DNA from 4 places in the Streptomyces sp. NPDC046909 genome. Region 4 is predicted to be linked to each of the others. Evidence: riboswitches for the same ligand, from Rfam matches in the RefSeq annotation. Region 4 holds a riboswitch; each other region holds the start of a gene.
The links. A riboswitch is a leader RNA that binds a small molecule or an ion and turns the genes downstream of it on or off. The one in region 4 is predicted to bind cobalamin.

Region 1 (5,274 bases), on a different contig from region 4:
GGAGGGGGTTGGTGGTGCGGGTGGCGGCGGTGCCGAGGCCGAGGGACCAGAGCCACCAGGCGCCGGGGTGGAGTTGGGGGGTGGGGCGGTGGTGACTGTGGGGCGGGTCACTGGGTGCCCTGTGCTGTGGCTGGGCGCAGCCAGGCCTATGCATCGCGGCGCCGCCGCCTCGCCTGCCACACCGCCGCCCCGCCCAGCACCGTCACCACCGCCACCCCCGCGAACAGTCCCATCGACGGGCCGCTGCCCCCGGAGTCCTTCTCCTTCTTCCGCTCCTCCGTGGACGTCGGCTTCTCCCCTCCCGCGACCTGCTCCCCGCACCCCGTCTCCGGATACCCCGCGATGGCGCACAGGAGGGCGTTCGTGTCGTACCGGAGGGGTTTCGCGACCGTTGCCAGGGCCTCGGCCGTGGTCGCGTTCTCGGCGACGACCGCGCAGGCCGTACGGGCCGTCGGAGGGGTCTCGCCGTTCGGGGCGTCCGAGGGCGTGCCGAAGTCGATGAGCAGGGCCACTCGCTTGCTGCCCGACCCGGGCGCCGGGGTCTTCGCGCAGATCGTCGCGAAGTCCGCCGTACCGCGGGGCGTGGACGCGTCGGCGGAGTCCGCGCTGACGGCGAACCGGAAGCCTTGGACGTCGCCGTCGGAGGGGACGGCGGTGGCGGGGCCCTGGGTGGCGTAGGTCCAGGCGGTGCCGGTGCGGTCCCAGAAGGACCAGTAGCGGTAGCCGGTGGCCTGGGCGGACGCGGGGGCGAGGGCCGCGAGGAGGAACGCGGCGAGGAGGAGGGCGGCGGCGCGGCGGGGGGTCACGGAGGTCACGGGGGTCACTGCTCGCGCTTCCGGCCGCGGAGCATGAGGGCGGAGCCGATGAGGGAGCCGAGGAGGAGACCGCCGCCGACGGTCCAGGCGACGGTGAGGGCGCCGTCGTCATCGTCCTCGTCGGTGTTCGCCTCCAGCAGGGGTTCCTCGTCCAGGGTGGGTACGTGCTCGGGCTTCGGGCCGGTCGCGTTCAGCAGGGTGACCAGGTTCTTGCCGCCGAACTCGCGCGGGTCCACGCCGCCGGCCCGGGCGGCGAAGATCAGCTGGGCGTACGCGGCCGGGCCGCTCTGCGCGGCCCACTTCAGGGCGTGGGTCTCCAGCCAGTGAACGGACGCGGCGGCCTCGTCGTTGAAATCGGCGGCGGAGAGGGCGACCACGGCGTCGGCCGTGTTGCCGTAGTCCGGCTGGTCCTCGGCGCCGGGGAGCGCGGACTTAAGGTACTTGTCCTTGGCCATGGTCCCGGCGAGGTACGAGGCGCCGTTGTGGACGGCCCGCTCGAAGTCCCGGGGCTTCTCGCAGGACTTGGAGGCCTGCTCACCGCCGAGGAGGAAGATCTGAGGCTGCCCGCCCAGGCCGCTGAGCACGGCCGCCGCCGTGGCGTCCGCGTTGGCGACGAGCTTGCCCTTCTTGTCGGGCTGGTAGGCGAACGCGCCGCCGTCGCCGGTGCAGGGCAGGGCGAGCTTCAGCAGGGCGTCGGAGGGGGTCTTGCCGTCCTTCTCGAACGACTTCATCGACCCGGTGCCTGTCATGCTCGCGGCGAGGATCGCGTCGATGACGACGGACGTGGAGTTCGCGTCGGTCGCCCCGCCCGCCGTGTAGCCCCAGCCGCCGTCCTCGTTCTGCACCGACTTCAGCCAGGCGAGCCCCTTGCGTACCGCGTCCTCATGCTGGCTGGTGACCGTGGCGAGCGCCTGGACGGCCGCGGCCGTGCTGTTGGTGTCGACCATCACCTTGGCGTCGCAGGGCTTGGTGGTGTCCGCGCGGAACGCCGGGAAGGCGCCGCTCGCGCACTGCTGCCCGGCCAGCCAGTCCTCGGCCTTCTGGGCGGGGATCACGCCCTGCCGGTTCAGCGCCAGCAGCGTCAACGACTGCCGCCACACCCCGTCGTACGTCGGATCCCCCGCCCCGTACAACCCCTCGGGTATCGCCACCGACGGTGAGGGAGAAGGACTCGCGGCCACGGCCGGTGCGGCCGCCCCGATCACTGCGGTGGCGGCCAGGACCGCGGCGCTGCGGCGGACGTTCATGATCGGCGGGTGCCTCTCCCTGAAGGGGAGCCGGGCAGCACGGGACACCCCGGCGGCTCGGCTCCGTATGCCTCGACGGTGCCGTGCAGCGGCCGTTGCCGATGCACGTGAGCCGGTCACTAGAACCGTGCGGGGCGATCCGGCTCGCCGTCCCGGGGAGTGGGGCGGCTCACGGTTGCGGGTCAGCGCCGGATTTGCACCGGCTTCCCCCCGTACGGGTGTGATGACGACCCGGCCACTCTACCGGCACGTAACAAGCCCCCTGAGAGGCGGCTGTGCGCCGGGTAGGTTCACCGGCATGGGGATCGCGACGGGGAGACGGATCGGCTCGGGGCGGGCCTCCGACGTGTACGAGATCGACGCGGCGTGGGTGCTGCGGCGCGCCCGGCACCCGTACGGCGACGCGCTCGCCGAGGCGGCCGTGATGGAGCGGGTGCGGGGGCATGGCTACCCCGTGCCCCGGGTGCGGGTCGAGGACTGCTCGCGGACCGACCTCGTCATGGAGCGGCTGTACGGGCCGACGATGCTGGGCGCGTTCGCCGCCGGGCGGATCGGGCCTCGGGAGGCGGGGGAGGAACTGGCCGGGCTGCTGCGGCGGTTGCACGCCATCCCCGGGCGGATCGTGCATCTGGACCTGCATCCGGACAACGTCATCCTCACCCCCGACGGGCCCTACGTCATCGACTGGGCCAACGCCGAGGAGGGCGACCCCGGCCTCGACTGGGGCATGTCGGCGGTGATCCTCGCCCAGGTCGCCGTGGGCGACGAACCCTTCGCGGAGGCGGCGGGCTCGATGCTGGCCGCGCTGCTCGCGGATCCCTCGGGGGCGACCGGGGAGGGGCTGGCGGAGGCGCGGCGACGGCGGGCCGTCAACCCGACGATGAGCCGCCGGGAGGTCGAACTGCTCGGTGAGGCGGAGGAGTTGATCAGGTCGTACTGGCCGTCGTGAAGGCCGAAGTGAAGGCCGTCGTGGCAGCCTCGACTACGCGCTCACCGCTGACGCCTGAGGCGTCGGTCCCCCGAACGGCAGATGCAGCGCACGCGACGCCAGCAGCCAACTCCCGTCCCCCGTACGCCGGAACGTGTCCTCGTAGTGCCCGACCTGGACCGGCGCGCCGGGCGGCACGATGCCGCCGCCGTAGCCGTCGACCCGGTACGTCGTGAAGTACGAGGTCGCCGACGCCGTCTCCGAAGACGTCACCGTGACCAGGACGTTGGACATCACGCGCCGCGACAGCCGGTCCTCGGGGCGCGACCCGAAGTACTCGCGCAGTGCCGCCCGCCCCTCGAACCGCCGCCCGTCCCCCGGCGTGGGCCACTCCCAGCTGCCGTCCTCGGTGAACAGCTCGGCCACGGACCCGGGGTCGCCGATGTCGAGGCGGTGGACGAAGTCGAGGACGAGGCGCTCACAGGCGCGCTCGGCGAGGAGCTGCTCCAGAGGGTCCAGAGAGTTCAGAGGGTCCATGGTCCCCTTGTTAGCAGCGCCGCCGCACGCCCCGCGAGCCGATTACACCGCCACGTACGTCTACACCGCCACGTACGTCACCGGCTCGCTCCCCGTCACCGCCTCCGCCCGCCCCAGCTTCACCAGCCGCCGCAGATGCGCCTCGGCCTCCGAGACCGCGATGTTCCTTGATCCGTAGGGGATTTGGTCCCAGGGCCGGTTCCACTCCATGCGCTCGGCGAGCTGCCAGGGGGTGAGGGGTTCGACCAGCAACGTCAGGAGGTCGCCGAGGCGTTCCTCGTGGTGGGCGAGCAACTCCCGTACGCGGCCCGCCGCGTCGGTGAAAGTGTGCTGGTGGGCCGGGAGCACCTCGGCGGGGGCGAGGCGGCCGACGCGTTCGAGGGAGTCGAGGTAGTCGCCGAGGGGGTCGGTGACGGTGGTGTCGTCGGGGTCCTCGTACAGGCCGATGTGCGGGGTGATCTCGGGGAGGAGATGGTCGCCGGAGAACAGGCGGCCGTGGCCCGGGAGTTGGGCGGGATGCTCCTCCTCCAGGTGCAGGCAGACATGGCCGGGGGTGTGGCCCGGCGTCCAGATCGCGCGCAGACGGCGGCCCGGGAGGGGGAGGAGTTCGCCGGGGACGATCTCGCGGTCGGGGACGGCGGGGGAGAAGCCGGGGAGCCGGCGGGGGCGGGCCGTGCGCAGCGGGGCCACGTGGGCTTCCGGGGCGCCGGCCGCCGTGAGCTTGGCCGACATGTACGACAGCCAGCGGCTCGCGTCGGTCTCGCGGGTGCGGCGGACGATCGCCGAGTCCGCCTCGTGCATTGCGATCCAGGCGCCGGAGGCCTCCCTGACCTTGCCGGACAGGCCGTGGTGGTCGGGGTGGTGGTGGGTGATGACCACTCCGTGGATCTCCCCGGCCACCGTCCCGAGCGCGGTCAGCCCCGCGGTGAGCGTGTCCCAGGACTCCGGGTCGTCCCAGCCCGTGTCGACCAGCACCGGACCTCGGTCGGTGTCGACGACGTACACGAGCGTGAAGCCCAGGGGGTTGTCGGGGATGGGTACATGGATGGAGCGGACGCCGCCGCCGTGGTCGGTGACCTGTGGTGCGAGCTGTGTCATGGGCTCCCCCGTCTCCGCGTTCTCGCCACTATAACTAGAACGGGTTTCGATGGGAGCCCAAGTCACCTGTCGGCAAAGGATCATTGTCGGCTCGTCCATGTGAGCTCTGTGGACTCCTCCGAGGGGAACTGGTATCAGTTCCGGTATCTGATGAACCGTCAGAGTCAGCTCCCGGGGAGGCAGTCGCCATGACCGAGCTCGTGGAACACGGACAGCTGTTCATCGGCGGGGAGTTGACCGACCCCCTGGGCAAGGACGTCATCGAGGTGATCTCCCCGCACACCGAGGAGGTCATCGGACGCGTCCCGCACGCGTCGCGGGAAGACGTGGACCGGGCCGTGGCGGCGGCGCGGCAGGCGTTCGAGGAAGGACCCTGGCCGCGGCTGACGCTCGACGAGCGCATCGAGGTCGTCGGCCGTATCAAGGACGGCATCCTCGCCCGGCACGAGGAGATGGCCCGCGTGATCTCCTCCGAGAACGGATCGCCGTACTCCTGGAGCGTCCTCGCGCAGGCGCTCGGCGCGATGATGGTGTGGGACGCGGCGATCACGGTCGCGCGGAACTACACGTACGAGGAGCAGCGCGACGGCGTCCTCGGCAAACTCCTCGTCCGGCGCGAACCGGTGGGCGTCGTCGCGGCCGTAGTCCC
Region 2 (5,274 bases), on a different contig from region 4:
CGTACCCCCGCAGCTTCTCCCCCGCCTCCCCCACCTGTTCCTCCGACAGCAGGCTCGGGCTCAGGCCCGGTACCGAGGACGCCGTCAGCCACAGGCGGCACATCCACTCCAGCTGGGCGGTGCGGTCGTAGGCCTGGGTGAGGGTGGTGCCGTAGGTGATCGTGCCGTGGTTGCGGAGGAGGCAGCCGGTGCGGTCGGCGAGGGCGTGGAGCATGTTCTCGGCCAACTCCTGGGTGCCGTACGTCGCATACGGGGCAACCCGGACGGCGCCGCCGAGGGCGCCGGACATGTAGTGGATCGCCGGGAGCTCCGGAACGAGCGTCGAGACGGCCGTCGCGTGGACGGCGTGGGTGTGGACGACGGCGCCGGCGTCGGTGGCGCGGTAGATCGCGAGGTGCATGGGGAGCTCGCTCGTCGGGACGAGCCGGCCGAGGACCTGCCGGCCGTCGAGATCGACGCCGGTGATGTCGTCCGGTGTCAGCCGGTCGTAGGGCACTCCCGAGGGCGTGACCAGCACGGTGTCGCCGACGCGCACGGAGACGTTGCCGGAGGTGCCGACGACGAGCCCCTCGGCGACGGTGCGACGCGCGGTCGCGACGAGCTCCTCCCAGGCGGTCGCCTCCTCGGCGCCCACACCCCGCCGCCACGGCTCCGGCACATCCTGTGCGCCCTCCCCGGCACCCCGTACGTCCCGCTGGTCGCGTCGCTGCTCAGCCATGCCGCGATCCTGTCAGGTGCGGCCCCGAAGTGCCGCCGGGCGGAGGCACTTTAGGGCGGAGGCCCGGCGTCCGGAAGGGCGCAAATGCGGATACTTCACCCTCCGCGGAGGCTTGGCCGTAGATCGACTAGCTTTCACCGATCTTCCAGTAATCTCTGCCTGATTTGTCGTGCACGTCGCCATTCCGGGGGGAAATATGGCCCGTGATCGCAAACCTTCCCGTCACCGCGCCCGCCTCATAGCGGCTTCCGTGGCAGCGCTCACCCTCACGGGGACCGCGCTGGCCGAGTATCCGGCTTCGGCGGCCGGTAAACCCAAGGGGCACGACGTCTCTTCGCACCAGAAGAACGTCAACTGGCAGAGTGCGAAGTCCAAGGGGGCGAAGTTCGTCTACATCAAGGCGACCGAGTCCCACACCTACCGCAACCCGTATTTCGACCAGCAGTACAACGGCTCGCGCGATGCGGGCCTGATCCGCGGGGCGTACCACTTCGCCCTGCCGAACAAGTCGTCGGGCAGGACGCAGGCGCAGTACTTCGTGCGCAACGGCGGCGGCTGGAGCGCGGACGGCTGGACTCTGCCGCCGGCGCTCGACATCGAGTACAACCCGTACGACGCCAAGCACAAGTGCTACAGCATGAAGAAGGCGGCGCTGGTCAGCTGGATCAAGTCCTTCAGCAACGAGGTGAAGCGGCTCACCGGGCGCCGTCCGGTGATCTACACGACCGCCCACTGGTGGAACGTCTGCACCGGCGGCAGCACCGCCTTCGCCGCGAATCACGCACTGTGGGTCGCCCGCTACAACTCGGCGGACGCCGGGGCCCTGCCCAAGGGCTGGGGGTACTGGACGATCTGGCAGTACGACAACAGCGGCAGCCTGCCGGGTGATCAGAATCTCTTCAACGGCTCCATGACACAGCTGAGGAAGTTCGCCCGGGGCTCGTGACCCCTGGGGCGGCTGGGCCGTACCGGACCGCGCCGGAGGATCGGAGGGGAAACCCTCGGTTCCGGACACCGTGCGGCCCGCCTCAGTTCACCTTCCGTTCACCCTGGTTACCTACGTTCGACCAGCCAATGACGCTCGAACGATTGCCTGGGTAAATGGAAAACTTCTCGCTGATCCTCGCGATTGTGGTCGTAACCGCACTCGCGTTCGATTTCACGAACGGTTTTCACGACACCGCGAACGCGATGGCCACCACCATCTCGACCGGTGCGCTCAAGCCCAAGGTCGCGGTGGCCATGTCCGCCGTGCTGAACCTTGTAGGCGCCTTCCTCTCCGTGGAGGTCGCCAACACGATCTCCAAGGGTCTCGTCGACGAGAGCGGCATACGTCCCGAGGTCATATTCGCCGCCCTGGTGGGCGCGATCCTCTGGAACCTGCTGACCTGGCTGGTCGGACTCCCCTCCAGCTCCTCGCACGCCCTCATGGGCGGTCTGATCGGCGCCACCATCGCCTCGGCGGGCATGGGCGCGGTCCACGGTGACGTCCTCGTCACCAAGGTCCTCATCCCGGCGATCGCGGCGCCCGTCGTCGCGGGCCTCGCCGCCATGCTGGCAACCCGCCTCTCCTACACCCTCGGCAAGAAGGCCGACGGCAAGGCGGCGGCCAAGGGCTTCCGCGCGGGCCAGATCGCCTCGGCCGGCCTGGTCTCCCTCGCCCACGGCACGAACGACGCGCAGAAGACGATGGGCATCATCACCCTCGCCCTCGTCGCCGGCGGCGCCGTCGCCCCCGACTCCGACCCGCCCACCTGGGTCATCCTCTCCGCGGGTCTGGCCATCGCGCTCGGCACCTACCTCGGCGGCTGGCGCATCATCCGCACGATGGGCAAGGGCCTGACCGACCTCCAGCCGCAGCAGGGCTTCGCCGCCCAGACCAGCGCCGCGACGGTCATCCTCGCCTCCTCGCACCTGGGCTTCTCCCTCTCCACCACGCACTCCGTCTCCGGTTCGGTGATGGGCGCCGGCCTCGGCCGCAAGGGCGGCGTGGTCCGCTGGTCCACGGCGACCCGCATGTTCGTGGCCTGGGGCCTGACGCTCCCGGCGGCAGCCCTCGTAGGCGCCCTCGCGGAGTCGGTCACCGACCTCGGCGACTGGGGCACGGCGGTCGTGGCGGTCTTCCTGATCGCCTCCAGCGCCGCGATCTGGAAGATCTCCCGCCGCGAGGTCGTGGACGCGTCCAACGTCAACGACACCGACGGCGAGCCGGCCGGCGTGGTCACCACGGCGATCGCGGCCGTGACCCCGCCGCCCACCGGCACGGTCGCGGACGACCTGACCGCCACCATCCCGTCCCCGGCCGCCACCACGGAGCCCGCGGCCCCGCCGGCCGCCGCCGTCTGAGCCGCCCGCACCCAGCAGCAACGAAGGAATCACCCGCATGGAAATCGACTGGGCAGCACTGGGCTCCGTCTTCGGCGTCAGCCTCGTGGTCACCGTGGCCCTCGTGGCCCTCTTCACCCTCGGCATCATGGGCCTCTCCCGCCAGGAGCGGGCAGTGGCCCAGGGCGGCACCGCGGCCGCCGCGGTGGCCGGCGCCTACGCCTGCTTCGCGGCGTGCGCGGCGGCCGTGGGGTACGGGATCTATCTGATCGTCGCCTGACGCGACGACCGGACATCCGGTGGGGTGCGGGACGGTTCACCGTCCCGCACCCCACTCTTTTGTGACGGCTGTGACCGGCCGCATGTGGGCCTCGGCACACTCTCCCGTCGCAGGTCAACAGCAAGTTGACGGCCCTTCCGGGCCCATGGTGGACTGCCGGAGCCATGTACGACGGCAGAAGAGGAAGCCGGTGGAAGTCCGGCGCGGTCCCGCCACTGTCACCGGGGTAGGTAGCCCCGGGAGCCAGGAACTCTCGCCGTCGGTCTCGTCGAACCAGGGCGTGGACACCCTGAGTGAGGACATATCGCCATGCTCGCCTGCCGTTTGAGGTACCGCACCAGGTCGCTGCCCGACCCCACGGCCGGCTGAGCCGATGCGTGCCGATCGCGTCTTCGCGTACGGCGCCGCCGCCGGGCTCGTCGGGGATCTGCTGCTCGGTGATCCGCGCCGGGGGCATCCGGTCGCCGCGTTCGGGCGGGCCGCGGGTGCCGTGGAGCGGGTGCTGTGGCGGGACCACCGCGCGTGGGGGGCGCTGCATGCCGTCGTCTGTGCCGGGGGTGCCGTGGTCACCGGGGCCCTCGCGCAGAGAGTCGTACGGTCCTCCGCCGCCGCTTCCGTCGCGCTGACCGGGGTCGCCACCTGGGCCGTCGTGGGCGGGACTTCGCTCGCGCGCGAGGCCCGGGTCATCGGGCGGGCCCTGGAGGCCGGGGACGTCGAGGGTGCGCGGGAGCGGCTGCCGCATCTGTGCGGGCGGGATCCGCAGGCCCTGGACGCGGACGGGATCGCGCGGGCCGTGGTGGAGTCCGTTGCCGAGAACACGTCCGATGCCGTCGTGGGGGCGCTGGTGTGGGGGGCGCTCGGTGGGGTTCCCGGGCTGCTCGGGTTCCGGGCCGTCAACACGCTCGACGCGATGGTCGGGCACAAGTCCGCGCGGTACCGGCGCTACGGGTGGGCCTCCGCCCGGCTCGACGACGTCGCCGGGTGGCCGGGGGCGCGGCTGACCGCCGTACTCGCCACGGCCGCCGGTGGTGACCCTCGCGGTGCCGTGCGGGCGTGGCGGGAGGACGCCGGCAAGCATCCGAGTCCCAACGCCGGGCCCGTGGAGGCCTCGTTCGCGGGGGCGCTCGGGGTGCGGCTCGGCGGGACGCTGTCGTACGCCGGGCGGGTCGAGCACCGGCCCGTGCTCAACACCCGGGGACGGGCCGTCGCCACGCACGACATCGAGCGCGCCGTACGGCTCTCCCGGCGCGTCGGACTGCTCGCGCTCGGCGTCGGTGTCGCCGCGCGGGCCCTGGGGAAGGGACGTACGTCATGAGCGGGGGGCTGCTCGTCGCCGGGACCACCTCCGACGCCGGCAAGAGTGTCGTCACCGCCGGGATCTGCCGGTGGCTGGTACGGCAAGGGGTCAAGGTCGCGCCCTTCAAGGCGCAGAACATGTCCCTCAATTCGTTCGTGACGAAGGAAGGGGCTGAGATCGGGCGGGCTCAGGCCATGCAGGCCCAGGCCTGCCGGGTCGAGCCGACCGCGCTCATGAATCCCGTGCTGCTCAAGCCCGGCGGTGAGCAGAGCAGCCAGGTCGTGCTGCTCGGGAAGCCCGTGGGCGAGTTGAGCGCCCGGGGGTATCACGGGGGGCGGCAGCAGCGGCTGCTCGGGACCGTGCTGGACTGTCTCGCCGAACTGCGGGGCACGTATGACGCGGTGATCTGTGAGGGGGCCGGGAGCCCGGCCGAGATCAATCTCCGGCGGACCGACATCGTCAACATGGGGATCGCCCGGAACGCCGGGCTTCCCGTGCTGGTCGTCGGCGACATCGACCGCGGGGGCGTCTTCGCCTCCTTCTTCGGGACCGTGGCGCTCCTCTCGCCCGAGGACCAGGCCCTGGTCGCCGGGTTCCTCGTCAACAAGTTCCGCGGGGATGTCTCCCTCCTCGAACCCGGGCTCGACATGCTCC
Region 3 (5,274 bases), on a different contig from region 4:
CGACACATGGACGACCGGATGGTCGGCCCGCTCCTCTACCGTGCTGCCGGGCCCCTCCGGCCGGTTCCAGACCGCCCCCGCGACCCCGCACCACCACGGCGTGTGTTCCGGCCGCGGGGCGCCCCGGCGCAGCGCGGCGGGGAGGAAGCCCGCGAAGACGTACGACCATCCCAGGCGCTCGGCGTCGGTGACGTACCCCGTGTCGGCGACGAACTCCGCGAACCGTTCATTGGTCACCGCGCACGCGTCGATCCGGAACGGCTCGACCCGCACTGTCCGCACCGGCCCCTCCCCGTCGGCCGGAAAGCCCTCCGTGTCCTCCGCGCCCATCAGGAACTCGCCGCCGGGCAGCGCCACCATGCCGTCGTCCGCCGCCCGGCGGGGCGTCGGCGGAGGGAGGATCCGGTGCCGCTCGGGGGCCTGGCCGCCGCCCGACGGCATGCAGCAGGGGGAGGGGGAGTCGTGCATTCCGCGAGGTTAGGCGAGGTTCCTGTGCGGGCGGTCAGCAGAGCCGGAGGGCAACCGAGCCGGAGGTTCAGCCGAGCCGGGGGATCTCGATCGCGGGGCAGAAGTCCATGACCATGTCGAGACCGGCCGCGCGGGTGCGGTCGTACGCCGCCTCGTCGATGACGCCCAGCTGGAACCAGACCGCCTTCGCGCCCTTGGCGACCGCCTCGTCGGCGACCGGACCGGCCAGGTCGCTGTTGACGAAGACGTCCACGACGTCCACGTCGAAGGGGATGTCCGCGAGGGAGGCGTAGCCCTGCTCGCCGTGCACCGTCTCCGCCTTCGGGTGCACGGGCACGATGCGCTTGCCATACCGCCGCAGGACGTCCGCGACGCCGTACGCCGCGCGCCGCTGGTTCGACGACAGGCCCACGATCGCCCAGGTGTCGCCGCTCTCGGTGAGGATCTTGCGGATCGTCGCTGGGTCGCCGTACACGCTCGGCCTCCTCGGGTCCGTGCAAAGGGTGTCGTGCTCGGCAACAGCGGGCGAGGGGCTGGGATTCCCGGTGTCGGCACCTCGACATCCAGGCCACGTCGCTCGACGACCTCAGTGGGAGGTCGGCTGGAATCCCCTGACGGGCTGTTCGAGGTGGGCGCGTGCCGTCGTGATAGCTTGCCGGGGCCAGTCGAACCCATGGACGTGGGTCAGGGAATCCGGTGGGAATCCGGAGCTGACGCGCAGCGGTGAGGGTGACGGGCGGGGCATCGGCCACTGGATCGCCGTACGGCGTCCGGGAAGGCGCTCCGATCCGGTGGAACCCGAGTCCGAAGACCTGCTGGCGGCCCCCGCGGCCGACCCGCGGCGGGGGAGCACCGTACGACCGGGCTCCGCGTTCGAGCCCTCGACGACTGAGGACCGACTCCCGTGCCCCACGCGCGTTCCGCCGCCCTGCTCATGGCGGGAACCCTGCTGCTGACCGCCTGCTCCGACACCGCCCCGACCGATGCCAAGGCCGCCGTCACCCTGGACAACTGCGGCCGCACCGTCCGCGTCGACTCCCCACCGAAGCGGGCCGTCTCGCTCAACCAGGGCACCACCGAGATCATGCTCTCCCTCGGCCTCGCCGACCGCATGGCGGGTACGGCGACCTGGACCGACCCCGTGATGAAGGGGCTGGAGAAGGCGAACGCGAAGGTACCGCGGATCGCCGACAACGCCCCCTCCTACGAGCGGGTCCTGGAGGCCGAACCCGACTTCGTCGCCGCCTCGTTCGTCTCCACCCTGGGCAAGGGTGGTGTGGCCACCCGGGAGCAGTTCGAGAAGCTCGGTGTGCCTACATATGTCTCTCCGTCCGACTGTGCCGGCAAGGACAACTCCGGGGACGGCGACGGGTCGCGGAGCGAGGCGCTCGGTATCGACGCCGTCTACGGCGAAGTCCGGGACCTGGCCGAGGTGTTCGGGGTGGAGGAGCGGGGCGAGAAGCTGGTCGCCTCGCTCAAACGGCGCATGGCGAAGGCCACTTCGGGTCTCGACGCCTCCGACGTCACCCTCCTGTACTGGTTCGCCAACTCCGACTCGCCCTACATGGCGGGCTGTTGCGGAGCGCCCGGCATCATCACCCGGGCCCTCGGCGCGCAGAACGTCTTCGACGACACGCACGAGGAGTGGCCGCAGATCAACTGGGAGACCGTCGCCGACCGCGACCCCGACGTCCTCGTCATCGGCGACCTGACCCGCAAGTCCCAGACCGCCGAGTCCGCCGCCAAGAAGATCGCCTTCCTGGAGTCCGACCCGGTCACCAGGAACATGGACGCCGTCAGGCACAAGCGGTACGTGCTGCTCAGCGGGCAGGCCATGAACCCGACCATCCGCACGGTCGAGGGAGTCGAACAAGTCGCGGCGGGGATCCGCGCGTTCGGGCTCGCGAAGTGACCACCAGGCCGGTGGTGCTGGGCGCGACCGGGGTCCTCCTGCTGGTCGCGTCCCTCGCCTTGGCCATCACCATCGGCCCCGCCGACATCGGGGTCGAGGACGTGTGGTCCACCGTCGTCGCCCATCTCGGCGTCGGCACCTCCGAGTTGACGCCGATCAGGGACGGCATCGTGTGGCAGCTCCGGCTGCCGCGCACCCTCCTCGCGGCGGTGTGCGGCGCCGGACTCGCCGTGTGCGGTGCGGTGATGCAGTCGCTGCTGCGCAACCCGCTCGCCGACCCGTTCGTCCTCGGCGTGTCCTCGGGCGCCTCGACCGGCGCCGTCGCGGTCGTCGTCCTCGGTGTCGGGGCGGGTGCGGTGTCCGTGCCGGCCGGAGCCTTCGTGGGCGCCCTGGTCTCCTTCGCGCTGGTGCTGCTCCTCAGCCACACCCTCGGCGGCAGCACCGACCGGGTCGTCCTCGCGGGCGTCGCCGCCATGCAGCTCTTCTCCGCGCTGACCTCCTTCGTCGTGCTCACCGCCGCCGACGCCGAGACCACCCGCGGCGTCCTCTTCTGGCTCCTCGGCTCCCTGAGCGGGGCGGGCTGGACGGATGTATGGGTGTGCGCGGCCGTCCTCGCCGTCGCGCTGGTCGTGTGCCTGTCGTACGCCCGTACCCTCGACGCCTTCGCCTTCGGGCAGGACGCGGCGGCCGCCCTCGGGGTGTCCGTCGCGCGCACCCGGCTGGTCCTCCTCTGTGTCACGGCACTGCTCACCGCCGTACTGGTCAGCTCCGCCGGTGCGATCGGCTTCGTCGGCCTGGTCCTGCCGCACGCCGTCCGCGCCCTGGCCGGTCCGGGGCATGCCCGGCTGCTGCCGCTGTCCGCGCTGGCCGGGGCGGTGTTCCTGGTGTGGGTGGACACGCTGGCCCGCACGGCCCTCGACCCGCAGGAGGTGCCGGTGGGCGTGGTGACCTCGCTGATCGGGGTGCCGGCGTTCGTGGCGGTGCTGTACCGGACGAGGAGGGTCCGATGAGCCTGCGCGCCGACCGCGTCGGCCGTACGACCGACGGGCACCTCATCCTCGACGGGGTCTCCCTCGCCCCCGAACCCGGCTCCGTCGTGGGCCTGTTGGGACCCAACGGCTCCGGGAAGTCGACTCTGCTGCGGCTGCTCGCCGGGCTGCTCCCGCCGACGGCGGGCGTCGTCACACTCGACGGCGCGCCCCTGTCCGGCCTGCCCCGGCGCGAGGTCGCCCGGCGGCTCGCAGTGGTCGAGCAACAGGCCGACACCCAGGTCGAGTTGACGGTCCTGGACGTCGTACGGCTGGGCCGTGTCCCGCACCGCCGCGCCTGGACGCCCGCGACCGGCGGGGACGAGAAGGCCGTACGCGCCGCCCTGGAACGCACCGGCCTCACCGACCGCGTCCACCAGCCCTGGCACACCCTCTCCGGAGGCGAGCGCCAACGCGTGCAGATCGCCCGCGCCCTCGCCCAGGAGCCCCGCGAACTCCTCCTCGACGAACCCACCAACCACCTCGACATCCATCACCAGTTGGACCTGCTGGACCTCGTCGCCGGCCTCCCCGTCACCACCGTCGTCGCCCTGCACGACCTCAACCTCGCCGCGATGTACTGCGACCAGGTCGTCGTCCTGCACACCGGCCGCGTCCACGCCCGCGGAACCCCCGGGGACGTCCTGACGGAGGAGCTCATCGCCGAGGTGTACGGCGTACGGGCGGCCGTCAGCAGGGAGGGGGCGGACGGGCGGCCGCATGTGCGCTTCCGGGGGACGTTGCTCCGGAATCCGGTACAAGTGCCGCACGGAACCACGCCCCCGTGACCGGAATCGCCACCACCTGACTGCGCCGGACCCCGGCCCGCCTTACGCTCACCTCGTGCTGCGCATCATCGACTCCCGAACCGGCGAACCCGTCGACGCCACCCCCGCCCGCCGGGGCCTGACCCGTGTCGAGGCGCAGGTGGCGGGGTACGACGCCACCGCCCTGCGGGTCCTGCTCGTCACCGACGTCCTCGTCCGCGCCCTGGAACTCGGCGGCACCCCGGTCTGGTCGGTGCTGACGGCGGAACGCGACCACTCGGAGCTGCGCGCGGGCGCCGCCGCCCTCGGCATCCGGCCCTTCGAGGACAGCCGGGACGTCGGGACGGGGATGGGAGAGGCACAGGTCATCCATGTCGTGCGGGAGGGAGGGGCGATGACGGCAGGGCCCTGCGTGGCGGTCGAGCCGGTCACGGGCAGCGCGGAGGGCGCCGACCCCGCCGTGCTCCGGCTGGCGCTGACGTCTCGCCGCCGCGGCCTCCCCGTGCACCTCGACGAGGCCGCCCTGAACGACGCCCACGACACCCTCGTACGCTGGCGCCGCGCCGTCGCCGTATGGGCGCGCGAGCCGTCCCGGCCGGTCCCCGAGGAGGTGCGCGGAGAGCTGCGGGCCGCCTGGGAGGACGACCTGGACGTCCCCGGCGTCCTGCGGGTCCTGCGCCGGGTCGAGACCTCCGACCTGCCGGCGGGCGCCCGCTTCGAGACGTACGCCTACGCGGACCGGCTCCTCGGCCTGGAGCTGGCCCGCGACCTCGGAGCGTTCGCGTGATCGCGCGCGCCGGGGCGGGCCCGCTGCGCCGCCTGGTCGTGCTGCGGCACGCCAAGTCCGCCTGGCCGGAGGGCGTACCCGACCACAGGCGCCCGCTCGCCCCGCGCGGCCGCCGCGACGCGCCCGCGGCGGGCCGTGCGCTCGCCGAGGCCGACTGCCTGCCCGACCTCGCGCTGTGCTCCACCGCCCTCCGCGCCCGCCAGACCTGGGACCTCGCCTCCGCCGAGTGGGGCACCCCGCCGCCCGTCCACTACGAGGGCCACCTGTACGGCGCCGACGTCCCCGAACTGCTGGAGATCCTGCACGAGGTGC
Region 4 (5,274 bases):
GCGCTGGTCGGGTGTGCCGTGCGGCGGCGGGCTGAACGGCTGCGGCGAGGTCACCGGCGACACGGGCGAGCCCGCCCGGCCCGCCCGCTGCTCGGGGCGCAGCGCCCGCGGATCACCGTCGGTCGGTTCCGCACCGGCGTCCAGCTGCTCCAGCCGGGCCGTGAGCACCTCGGTCACGGGGAGACGGTCGCCGTGCGTGCGCTCGTAGGCGAGCAGGGTCTGTACGTCCTCCGAGCCGAGCGACCGTACGCGGCTCTCCAGGCCGCCGATGGGGAGGTGGTCGTAGTCGGGCAGAGGCAGGGTGTCGCGACCGGAGTCGGTCATGGAGCTCGCTCCCCTCTGTGCGATGCGTACGAGGTCCCAAACGTGCCCGGTGCGTACGCCGTGCGATCCGTGCACGCCCAGGTCGGTCAGCGGCCGCCGGGGCCGCCGCTGCCGAAGGAACCGCTGCTGCCCTCGGTCCACCGGGGCCGTTCCTTCTCCGGGCCCGTGCGGGTGGGGGAGTTGCCGAACGCGGGCGACTCGTGCGGGAGCACCCTGCGGTCGCCGCGGGGCACCTCGTCGGGCTCCCGGTTCTCCCGGATCTCACGGACCGGACCGCCCTCGGGCAGCCGCGGCTGCTCCTCGGGGGTCGGCGGCGGTGGCTCACGCCGGCGTATGCGAGCGCCCATCCAGAAGGCGCCGATCAGCATCGCCACGACCACGAGACCCGCGACGAGCAGCCCGATGCCGAGGGCGCCCCGGCCCGCGGCCACGTCCATCCATGCGGTAGTCATGGCACGCGAGTACCCCTGGCGTCCCGTGCGAACCAAACCGGAGAAACAGGCCGAAACCCTTGGGAGCGCGGGGTTTGACACGATCCACCACGGCTACCCGCCCGGTGTGACGACGACAACCCAGCAGGAGCTCTTCCGGTACCTGGAGGACCGCTTCGTCTGCGCACAGGCGTGCACCGAGTGCGCCCGGGCGTGTGCCCTGCGCGCGAGCCTCGTGGATCCGGACGGGACCGAGGAACAGGAACTCGTACGACGCAAGGGCATCATGTGCGCGGAGGTCTGCGACGCGACGTGCCGGGTGCTGTCCGAGCAGAACCGGCTGGACGAGAACGCCATCCGCGTCCAGCTGGAATGGTGCCGGACGGTGTGCCTGGAGTGCGCCCACGCCTTCGACGGCCGCCCCGGCGCCGAGGAGGGCGCGAAGGCCTGCCGCGACTGCGCCCAGGCCTGCACGGACTTCATGGCGACGCTGCGCTGAGCGCAGAACTGAGCGGCGTACGGCGTACTGAGCGGCGCACTGAGCGCTGAACTGAGCCCGGCGGAGGGGCCGATCGCCCTGAACCAGCCCTCGACACCGCGCCGAGCCCACCTCAGCCCAGCGCACGCCCCAGGCGTACGTTCCAGCGCCCCAGTCGGCCGCTGAGCTCGACGACCGTCAGTGGCGGGACGTCCGTGCGCCAGAACGCCGACTCCGGTGCGCCGAGGGCCCGTACGACCACCGCGCGCGCGAGTTCGGGCTCGGCCACGGCGATGACGCGCCCCGCGCCGTCGGCGACCGTGTCCAGCCACCGTCCGACTCGGTCGCACACCGCGCGCACCGACTCGCCGTCGTGCGGCGCCGACTCGGGGTCCGCGAGCCAACGGGCCAGTGACTCCGGCTCCTTGGCGCTCACGTCGGCCAAGGTCGAACCGCGCCAGCGCCCGGCGTCCAGGGCCGCCAGCGGTGCCGCGTCCTCGGCGCGCAGCCCGAGCGCGGCGGCCGTCTCCCGGCAGCGCACGGTGGGGGAGCAGACGACCAGGTCAGCTGCCGGGAGGGTGCCCGCGGCGGCCTCGGCGAGGCGGCGCCCGGAGGCGTCGAGAGAGCAGCCGTCGTCGAACCTGGCCTCCCGCAGCGCCTCCGTGATCGCGGGTGAGATCAACATCACTCGGCTGGTCATACGTCCCTTCCCCCGCTCAACAACCCCTCCAAGATCGGCATTTGACGGGCCGAACAGCCCTCCGGGAGCGCCCGGGGTGCTCCCATGCGCTCTTGGCCGCACCTCTCCCACGCGGTACCTTCTCGTGGATATCGACGACGGTTCGGTGGAAGCCGGTGGGATTCCGGCACGGTCGCGCCACTGTATGCCGGGAACGCCCTTCGGGTGCGGGCCGGGTGAGTCAGACCCGCCCCGTCGTCCTGTGCACCACCGAAACGGGACGCGAGTTCCCCCAGGAGGCTCCTGCCATGGCGCAGACCGTCGCCCAGCCGACCACCAGCTCCACCGCCGTACCCGCAAAGCTGCCGATCGGCGCCATCGCCCCCTGGGCGGTCTTCTTCGGCGTGCTGATGCTGGTCCTGCTCTACTTCGTCGGCGCCGAACAGGGCGCCACCTCCCTCATCTCCGGTGAGGGGGTCCACGAGTGGGTGCACGACGCCCGCCACCTGCTCGGCTTCCCCTGCCACTGACAGCGACGAGGAAGCACTTCCGCTCATGAACTCCGCAACTGTCAGAAACCTGTTGGTCCGCGGCATGCTCGCGGGCCTCGCCGCGGGTCTGGCCGCGCTCGTGGTCGCGTACTTCCTGGGTGAACCGAAGGTCGATCAGGCGATCGCCTTCGAGGAGTCCCACGCCCACGAGCACGGCGGCGAGGAACTCGTCAGCCGCACCCTGCAGTCCACCGCCGGCCTGTCCACCGGCGTCCTCGTCTACGGGGTCGCCTTCGGCGGTATCGCGGCGCTCGCGTACTGCTTCGCGCTCGGCCGGATCGGCCGCTTCGGGCCGCGCGCGAGCGCGCTGCTCCTGGCGGCCGCCGGACTGGGCTCCGTCTACGTCGTCCCGTTCCTGAAGTACCCGGCCAACCCGCCGGCCGTGGGCGACCCCGACACCCTCAACCAGCGCACCGCGCTGTTCTTCCTGATGATCGTGCTCAGCGTGCTGCTCACGGTCGGCGCGGTCATCCTGGGCAAGCGCCTCGCGCCCCGCCTGGGCAACTGGAACGCCACCCTCGCGGCGGGCGCGTTCTTCGTCCTCGTCGTCGGTCTGGCGTACGCCTTCCTGCCGTCGTTCAACGAGGTGCCGGAGCACTTCCCGGCCGCGCTGCTGTGGCAGTACCGGCTCGCCGCCCTCGCCGTCCAGGTGACCCTGTGGACCTCCTTCGGGCTGCTCTTCGGGCTGCTGGCGGAGCGGCTGCTGGTCCCCAGGGCGGCCAAGGAGACGGCGGGCGCGGCGCGGCCGACTCCCGTCGCCCACTGAGCGGTTCGCGCGTCACCTCACCACGAAAGGGCCCCTGGTACGCCAGGGGCCCTTTCGCGTGCCCTCGCCCGGTCTCTTCGTACGCCCTCACCATTCCCAATTTCTGAAACACGTTCTACCGTGTGCGCCGACAGGACCGGTCCCGGGGAGCCTGGAGGCGCCGTGCATCTCGAATACACGCCCGAGCAGCAGCGGCTGCGCACCGAACTGCGCGCCTACTTCGCCCAGTTGGTCCCGGAGGACGCGCACGCCCGGCACGGCGACAAACGGGAGCAGAAGCGCTTCTACCGCGACATCATCCGACGGCTCGGCGCGGACCGCTGGCTCGGCGTGGGCTGGCCCGAGGAGTACGGCGGCCGGGGCCTGAGCGCGATCGAGCAGTTCATCTTCTTCGACGAGGCCGCCCAGGCCGGAGTGCCGCTGCCGCTCATGGCGCTGAACACCGTCGGCCCGACGATCATGCAGTACGGCACGGACGAGCAGAAGGCGTACTTCCTGCCGAAGATCCTCTCCGGCGAGATCGACTTCGCGATCGGCTACAGCGAGCCCGACGCGGGCACCGACCTCGCCTCCCTGAAGACGCGCGCGGTACGGGACGGCGACGAGTACGTCGTCAACGGCCAGAAGATCTGGACGACCAACGGCGACACCGCGGACTGGGTGTGGCTCGCGACCCGCACCGACCCGGACGCCCCGCCCCACAAGGGCATCACCATGCTCCTGGTGCCGACCACCGACCCCGGCTACTCCTGCACCGTCATCAACACCCTCGCCGGACACGACACCACGGCCAGCTACTACGAGGACATCCGCGTCCCCGTCACCCGCCGCGTCGGCGCCGAGAACCAGGGCTGGCGCCTGATCACCAACCAGCTCAACCACGAACGCGTCACCCTCGCCGCCCACGGCACCATGGCGATCCGCGCCCTCCACGACGTCCAGCGCTGGGCCACCGAGACCAAACTCACCGACGGCCGCCGCGTCGTCGACCTCCCCTGGGTACGCCGCCGCCTCGCCCGCACCCACACCCGCCTCGAAGCCCTCAAACTCCTCAACTGGCAGATGGTCAGCGCCGTCCAGGACGGCACCCTCACCCCGCAGGACGCCTCCGCGGTCAAGGTGTACGGCTCCGAGGCCCGCCGCGACGCCTACGCCTGGCTCATGGAGATCGTGGGAGCTGCGGGCGCCCTCAAGGAGGGCTCGGCGGGCACCGTCCTCCACGGCGAGCTGGAGCGAGGCTACCGCTCGGCCGTCATCTTCACCTTCGGCGGCGGCAACAACGAGATCCAGCGCGAGATCATCTCGTGGATCGGTCTGGGGATGCCGCGGGTACGGCGTTAGCCTGCGGATGTGGCAGGCTTCGAACCGGACTTCTACAACAATGTCGTGACCGTGGCGGTCGTACTGCTCTTCACCAAACTGGTGACGCACCGGTCGGGGAAGAAGCGCGCCACGTATGGCGGTCCCTGGCTCTGGTGGGTGCTGCACGCGGTGAGCACGGCCAGCGCCGCGGCGGCCGTGGTCGTCGGCCTCGTCGCCGTCCACTACCGCGACGACTCGTTCGGCCAGCGCTACGCGGCCTGGACCCTGCTGGGCGTCTCGTTCGCGATTCTGGTCATCGACGTCCTGGTCGAGGACCTTCCGCTGGGACAGGGCGGAGGTGGCACGAATGGCTGACGCCGACCCGGGGCTGTTCACGCCGAAGTCGGTCACCTGGCAGATGCACGGCGACCCCATGATGTGGGTCGCCGGCGTCCGCGCGCTCTATCTCCAGGCCCTGCACCCGCGAGCGGTGCGCGGCGTCATGCAGAACTCGGACTTCCGCCAGGACGCCTGGGGCCGCCTCCTGCGCACCGCGAACTTCGTCGGCACCATCACGTACGGCACCACCGAGGCGGCGGAGAAGGCGGGCGCGCGGGTCCGGAAGATCCACACCATGCTGTCGGCCGTCGACCCGGACACGGGGGAGCGGTACGGCGTCGACGAACCCGAGCTGCTGCTGTGGGTGCACTGCGCCGAGATCGACTCCTATCTGCACGTCGCGC

Region 1: another riboswitch for cobalamin. It lies ahead of ABZ928_RS50695 (prenyltransferase/squalene oxidase repeat-containing protein); the one in region 4 lies ahead of ABZ928_RS22730 (CbtB-domain containing protein).
Region 2: another riboswitch for cobalamin. It lies ahead of ABZ928_RS46410 (cobalamin biosynthesis protein); the one in region 4 lies ahead of ABZ928_RS22730 (CbtB-domain containing protein).
Region 3: another riboswitch for cobalamin. It lies ahead of ABZ928_RS29895 (ABC transporter substrate-binding protein); the one in region 4 lies ahead of ABZ928_RS22730 (CbtB-domain containing protein).

The regions. Positions count from the first base shown of each region.
Region 1 is NZ_JBEYXC010000029.1:62,788-68,061, reverse strand. Features, by position in the region: gene ABZ928_RS50705 (energy-coupling factor transporter transmembrane component T) at 1-154, opposite strand, end outside; gene ABZ928_RS50700 (SCO2322 family protein) at 147-806, opposite strand; gene ABZ928_RS50695 (prenyltransferase/squalene oxidase repeat-containing protein) at 821-2,062, opposite strand; cobalamin riboswitch at 2,177-2,313, opposite strand; gene ABZ928_RS50690 (phosphotransferase) at 2,361-3,011, shown strand; gene ABZ928_RS50685 (nuclear transport factor 2 family protein) at 3,045-3,527, opposite strand; gene ABZ928_RS50680 (MBL fold metallo-hydrolase) at 3,588-4,625, opposite strand; gene ABZ928_RS50675 (aldehyde dehydrogenase) at 4,814-5,274, shown strand, end outside.
Region 2 is NZ_JBEYXC010000022.1:101,315-106,588, reverse strand. Features, by position in the region: gene ABZ928_RS46430 (class II aldolase/adducin family protein) at 1-718, opposite strand, end outside; gene ABZ928_RS46425 (lysozyme) at 915-1,664, shown strand; gene ABZ928_RS46420 (inorganic phosphate transporter) at 1,820-3,064, shown strand; gene ABZ928_RS46415 (hypothetical protein) at 3,102-3,323, shown strand; cobalamin riboswitch at 3,455-3,597, shown strand; gene ABZ928_RS46410 (cobalamin biosynthesis protein) at 3,697-4,638, shown strand; gene ABZ928_RS46405 (cobyric acid synthase) at 4,635-5,274, shown strand, end outside.
Region 3 is NZ_JBEYXC010000009.1:359,530-364,803, reverse strand. Features, by position in the region: gene ABZ928_RS29905 (formylglycine-generating enzyme family protein) at 1-468, opposite strand, end outside; gene ABZ928_RS29900 (CoA-binding protein) at 536-943, opposite strand; cobalamin riboswitch at 1,114-1,303, shown strand; gene ABZ928_RS29895 (ABC transporter substrate-binding protein) at 1,403-2,380, shown strand; gene ABZ928_RS29890 (iron chelate uptake ABC transporter family permease subunit) at 2,377-3,390, shown strand; gene ABZ928_RS29885 (ABC transporter ATP-binding protein) at 3,387-4,196, shown strand; gene ABZ928_RS29880 (hypothetical protein) at 4,252-4,962, shown strand; gene ABZ928_RS29875 (histidine phosphatase family protein) at 4,959-5,274, shown strand, end outside.
Region 4 is NZ_JBEYXC010000006.1:432,447-437,720, forward strand. Features, by position in the region: gene ABZ928_RS22710 (hypothetical protein) at 1-324, opposite strand, end outside; gene ABZ928_RS22715 (DUF6479 family protein) at 411-776, opposite strand; gene ABZ928_RS22720 (ferredoxin) at 883-1,254, shown strand; gene ABZ928_RS22725 (histidine phosphatase family protein) at 1,367-1,933, opposite strand; cobalamin riboswitch at 2,029-2,182, shown strand; gene ABZ928_RS22730 (CbtB-domain containing protein) at 2,221-2,442, shown strand; gene ABZ928_RS22735 (CbtA family protein) at 2,468-3,229, shown strand; gene ABZ928_RS22740 (acyl-CoA dehydrogenase family protein) at 3,392-4,570, shown strand; gene ABZ928_RS22745 (hypothetical protein) at 4,580-4,906, shown strand; gene ABZ928_RS22750 (oxygenase MpaB family protein) at 4,899-5,274, shown strand, end outside.